One region of the Clostridium sp. DL-VIII genome, then DNA from elsewhere that is predicted to be linked to it. Evidence: a T-box and tRNA genes for the amino acid it is inferred to sense, from the RefSeq annotation. Region 1 holds a T-box; the other holds one or more tRNA genes.

The links. The T-box of region 1 lies ahead of alaS (alanine--tRNA ligase). A T-box ahead of a tRNA ligase gene usually reads a tRNA of that ligase, here a tRNA-Ala.
Region 2: it encodes a tRNA-Ala, which carries the amino acid that the T-box ahead of alaS (alanine--tRNA ligase) is inferred to sense. The anticodon was not compared.

The regions. Positions count from the first base shown of each region.
Region 1 covers NZ_CM001240.1:1,860,133-1,863,256, forward strand. Annotated here, with positions in the region: gene CDLVIII_RS08505 (PRC-barrel domain-containing protein) at 1-263, shown strand, start outside; gene CDLVIII_RS08510 (AI-2E family transporter) at 244-1,272, shown strand; T-box leader at 1,567-1,743, shown strand; gene alaS (alanine--tRNA ligase) at 1,926-3,124, shown strand, end outside.
Region 2 covers NZ_CM001240.1:6,340,209-6,343,332, reverse strand. Annotated here, with positions in the region: rRNA gene CDLVIII_RS28605 (23S ribosomal RNA) at 1-931, shown strand, start outside; rRNA gene rrf (5S ribosomal RNA) at 1,134-1,250, shown strand; tRNA gene CDLVIII_RS28595 (tRNA-Ile) at 1,298-1,374, shown strand; tRNA gene CDLVIII_RS28590 (tRNA-Ala) at 1,376-1,451, shown strand; gene CDLVIII_RS28585 (hypothetical protein) at 1,719-2,156, shown strand; gene CDLVIII_RS28580 (VanZ family protein) at 2,215-2,661, shown strand.

The sequences.
Region 1 (3,124 bases):
TTAAATATATGGAGATAATTGATACAATGGGTAATGTAAAAGGTGTTTTAGAGGATTTGATAATAGATATAAAAGATTATTCAATAAAGGCAATAGTGATGACATCAGGGTTAGTAGATAAGATGATAAAAGGTAAGCAGATAGTTCTTTTAAGCAGATGCATACTTGGAGAAAAATATATATTATACACTGGAAAGGATTGGATTTTGTTTAAATCAATGCCTCATAATATGGAGAGATATAATGCAGTTAAGAAAGCATAAGAAATCAATATTATTAGTAATTACTTTGCTGCTTTGCATAACTTTAATATTAGCTTACCTTTTCAATGAGTCTGTAAATGCTATAACAAATATTATTTTAATATCTTTTATTTTAGCTTATACATTAACACCTATCAGAGACGCAATAGAAGGAAAATTTAAAGTAAGTAAAAAAATTGCCTCTGTATTAGTTATATTAATAGTGCTTGGGATTATTGTTACGTGTGTAATAGTAATAGTTCCTACGCTTTTCAATGAGTTATTAAATATCAGCAATGTATTTGAAAATATAAGGAGTTTTCTAGAAGAAACATTAAGAAAATTTAATAAGAATGGAGTTATTACAAATAGTGCAATATACAATGAAATCTTAGAAAAAGGAAATGCTTTTTGGATGAATTTTTCAGAAAGTGTTGTAGAAAGATTTATGAATATTGGTGATGATATAATGTTATTTGCAATTGTACCAATTATGATTTATTATTTCCTTTGCGATGGAAGTAAGATTTATAATAAGATGTTATTATTATTACCAACTGAAAAAAGAGAGATAACAAGGAAAATCTTATCTAATATAGATAGAGTATTAACAAGATATATAACAAGTCAGTTATTGCTTTCTGGATTAATTGGAGTATTAACATTTATTATATTACTTGCGCTAAAAGTGAAATTTCCTATATGGATTTCTATTCTAAATGCTGTATTTAATATAATACCTTATTTTGGACCAATATTTGGTGCAGTGCCAGCAATTATAGTTGCACTTTTAGATTCGCCTGTAAAAGCACTTTGGGTAACGCTTGGAATGTTTTTCATTCAGCAATTAGAAGGAGATATTTTATCTCCAAAGATAACGGGAGAAAGCACTGACATGCATCCTTTCGTAGTTATAATTCTTTTGCTTATTGGAGACAAAATAGGCGGGTTTATAGGGATGGTCTTAGTGGTTCCGGTTGCTGTTATTATAAAGGTACTGTATGATGATATAAATTATTATTTATTTTAACTAAATATTAATCTTTGGATTAAAGTATATATGTTGCAATAATAAAATTACATTTAGGATGTCTATCTGCTAAGTAAATATCTAAATGTTAAATGTAGAAAATCAATTGCAACATATATATTAAATTTAAAACAAAATGGGATATAGCTATATATTTGTAAGTCTTTAAATGCATATGTCCATCAGAAATCATAAATATTTTTGTGCAGTCGGCATTTGAAAATAAGCTGTTGAAGATTCTTAATGTTGACATAATTATCTATATGAAATATAATTTTTGGTGAAATAATTAAATATTAAGCGATGAATAGGATGAGTAAATTTATTATAGATATTTTAGAGAGAAAGTGGTTGGTGAAAACTTTTTGCTATATATTTTGAAGCTGCCTAGGAGCTATAAATTACTAAGTGATGTATGAAATTCATACATAATTAGGGTGGTACCGCGGAATTTTAGCTTTCGTCCCTTTGCTCTGTGTAGGGAGAAGGCTTTTTTTTATTCTTTAATAATGCACAATCAAATAAATTTAAAATAATAATAATAATATCTTCATTAGAAGATTTAAAAAACAAAATAAAATGATATTCCATAGGAATATTATCATCAACTGTTAATTTCTAATTGTTAACTGAAAAAAGTGGAGGAATAATTTATGAAATTTATGAAAACCAATGATTTAAGAGAAGCTTATTTAAAATTTTTTGAAAGTAAAGAACATTTAAGATTAGAAAGTTTTTCTTTGGTGCCAAAGAATGATAAGAGTTTATTATTAATAAATGCAGGTATGGCTCCATTAAAACCATATTTTACTGGGCTACAGGAACCACCTAGAAGAAGAATCACAACATGTCAAAAATGCGTTAGAACTGGTGATATTGAAAACGTAGGAATCACAAGCAGACACTGTACTTTCTTTGAAATGCTTGGAAACTTCTCTTTTGGTGATTATTTTAAAAAGGAAATAATTCCATGGGCATGGGAATTCCTAACTGAAGTTTTAGAAATGCCGAAGGAAAAATTATATGTAACAATATATTTAGATGATGATGAAGCTTATGAATATTGGACTACACTTACAGATGTAGATAAGAATCATATATTTAGATTAGGGAAGAAAGATAATTTCTGGGAACATGGTGCAGGTCCTTGTGGTCCTTGTACAGAAATTCACTTTAGTAGAACAGATGAAGTTCCAACTAATTCAGAAGAATTTGAAGTATTATCTGATGCGGATAAAATAATTGAAGTATGGAACCTTGTATTTACTCAATTTGATGGAGACGGAAAAGGTAACTATGAGAAGCTTGCAAGCACTAATATAGATACAGGTATGGGGCTTGAAAGACTTTCAGTTGTAATGCAAAATAAGAATAGCGTTTTTGAAATTGACACATTAGAAAATATCTTAAATGAAGTATCTAAGCTTGCAAATATTAAATATGGTGAAGACAGTAAAAAAGATATTTCTTTAAGAATCATAACTGATCATATAAGATCAATAACATTCTTGATTTCTGATGATGTAATGCCATCAAATGAAGGAAGAGGATATGTTTTAAGAAGACTTTTAAGAAGAGCAGCAAGACATGGAAAAACTTTGGGGATTAAAGATGCTTTCCTTTGCAATTTATGTGATATTGTTATTAGAGATTCAAAGGCTGCTTACCCAGAATTAGAAGCTAAAAAAGAATATATTAAAAAGGTTATTAAAATAGAAGAAGATAAATTTAGAGAAACTTTAGACTCAGGAATGGAAATATTAAATGGATTTGTAAGTGAATTAAAAGAAAATAATGAAAAAGTACTTAAGGGTGCTGATGGATTTAAATTATATGATACTTTTGGTTTCCC
Region 2 (3,124 bases), 2.0 Mb from region 1:
GCGTAATGACTTGTGCACTGTCTCAACTGCAAATCCGGCGAAGTTGTAGTGCGAGTGAAGATGCTCGCTACCCGCGATTGGACGGAAAGACCCCGTAGAGCTTTACTGTAGCTTAGCATTGAATTTCGGTATTGTCTGTACAGGATAGGTGGGAGACTGGGATACCAGGGCGTCAGCTTTGGAGGAGTCGTTGTTGGGATACCACCCTGATAGTATTGAAGTTCTAACTGGATGCCATGAAACTGGTGACAGGACATTGTTAGGTGGGCAGTTTGACTGGGGCGGTCGCCTCCTAAAATGTAACGGAGGCGCCCAAAAGGTTCCCTCAGAACGGTCGGAAAATCGTTCGAAGAGTGCAAAGGCAGAAGGGAGCCTGACTGCGACACTTACAAGTGGAGCAGGGACGAAAGTCGGGCTTAGTGATCCGGTGGTACCTCGTGGGAGGGCCATCGCTCAACGGATAAAAGCTACCTCGGGGATAACAGGCTGATCTCCCCCAAGAGTTCACATCGACGGGGAGGTTTGGCACCTCGATGTCGGCTCGTCGCATCCTGGGGCTGAAGTAGGTCCCAAGGGTTGGGCTGTTCGCCCCATTAAAGCGGCACGCGAGCTGGGTTCAGAACGTCGTGAGACAGTTCGGTCCCTATCCGTCGCGGGCGTAGGAAATTTGAGAGGAGCTGTCCTTAGTACGAGAGGACCGGGATGGACTGACCTATGGTGTACCAGTTGTTTCGCCAGAAGCATAGCTGGGTAGCTAAGTCGGGAAGGGATAAACGCTGAAAGCATCTAAGTGTGAAGCCCACCTCAAGATGAGATTTCCCATAGCATAAGCTAGTAAGACCCCTTGAAGACTACAAGGTTGATAGGTCAGAGGTGTAAGTATGGTAACATATTTAGCTGACTGATACTAATAGGTCGAGGGCTTGACCAATATAATCAAGTTGTAAATACATTAAGGACTATGTGCAATTTTGAAAGAACAAGGTTCTTTTAAGTAGTAGTTATTTAGGATAATTACTGAAAAAATAGTATAAGCGATGAACAAGGGTTATTTTTCTAAGGAAACACTAACTCACATACGTTCGTTGGTGTGCTGTTTTTCAACCAAATCGAAGATTTGGGAAAAACATGCATCTCGTGATGATGGCATAGAGGTAACACTCCTTCCCATTCCGAACAGGAAAGTTAAGGTCTATAGCGCCGATGGTACTGCATGGGAGACTGTGTGGCAGAGTAGGACGTTGCGAGGTAATCTTGTTTTTACAAGATTTTATATTAAAGTTTTAGTGACTTTAATGGATCTTTAGCTCAGTTGGTTAGAGCAACCGGCTCATAACCGGTAGGTCTAGGGTTCGAGTCCCTGAAGGTCCACCATGGGGGTATAGCTCAGTTGGGAGAGCACCTGCCTTGCACGCAGGGGGTCAAGAGTTCGAATCTCTTTATCTCCACCATTAGAAAACTATGAATTTGTAATTCATAGTTTTTTTATTTTTTATATTATATATGCTATTCAATATAATATAATAGAGAAATGTAAACTTAAATATAAAAAACAGTAGAACTATCTCATAAAATGAATTAAAAATACTAATTATTACAGTGTACAATAGAAAAATTATAGCATATAATTTAGTTGTAGAATGTGTTAAAAAAAGGAAATTCGATAATTAAACATGTAGTAAAATAGAGAGAAATTATATTTATGAGAGGGTATGAGTATGATACAAACTATTGTCTGTAAAAAAGATGGGTGTAGTGGAAATGAGTTTCATATAATGACAGAAGATAATAAATTAAAGCTAACATGTAAGGATTGCGGAAGTGATTATTATTATGATGTAAGTTATTATGATTTCATAATGCTATCAAATTGTACAGAATGTAATAATGATACATTTAAGGTCTTTAATAATTTAGATGAACAAGGTATATATGCAAAATGTACCAAGTGCGGAGCCCCACCAGAAAAGGTATTTATTGATGATGAGGGAGTACAAGTAACATATGAAGCTAAACTATTACAAGATATAAAGCAATTTATGTATCAAATAGATCAAAGAATTTGCAATCTTGAGTTAAAGATTGATGGACTAGAAAAGGGACAGGAATTGTTGGAAGAGTCACTTGCATATATAAATAGATACATGTCAGAATGAAGTATCCATAATAAGCATTAAGCTATAGCGTAGAAATCTTACTTTAAAGAGGTTAAATATGAGAAACAAAAGGAAAATTATTTATTGGTTTTTATTAATTATTTGGATGGCTGGAATATTTGTTATGTCAAATCAACCAGCTAACATATCTGATTCTCAAAGTGAAGGGATAATAAAAGTATTAGCTAGTATAGGTATAGATGTAAATGGTATTTTTGGACAGCTTGCTAATTTTGTTGTTAGAAAATGTGCACATTTTCTTGAATATATGATTTTGGCCTTATTAGCATTTAATGTGTTTAATTTATATTTTAATATGAGGAAAGTTGTTGTTATGACTATAATATTTGTATTTTTATATGCCTGTTCTGATGAAATACATCAACTTTTCGTATTGGGACGAGAAGGTGCTGTTAGAGATGTCATAATAGACACTTTTGGTAGCATTGTTTTGATATTAATTAGATTAAGCAGGATTCATTTATTTAGAAACAAATTGATATAATCTTTTAATTTTGTGTTTCATTTTATAATATGAATGCATGCTTATAATAATATGAGAGATATAATCAGAGATTATTTTATGCGCTGATTATATCTCTCATATCATTATAGACAGAGTTTTTTAGTAAACTTAGATGCTATATATTAAAAAAGGATTAATTATGTATAATAATTATTTTATTTTGTCATTCATAAAAAAACTATCTTTTATTATCTTTGAGGAATAAATAATTTAAATTTGTTCATATGTGTAATGTAAACTTTCTAAATACCTACCAAGATAGCTTTCATCAACTTCTTTTGCAAATCTAATTGTATGTATTTAGTATCTATATTAAATGGATTATGATTTGATAGTGAAACTAATTAAATAAAAAATTGTTGTTTTAAATTTTTTAGCTTATCTGATAGCTGTGTGAAGAAGCTATTATCTCATAAATCATATCCACTACTTCGTCATAGCA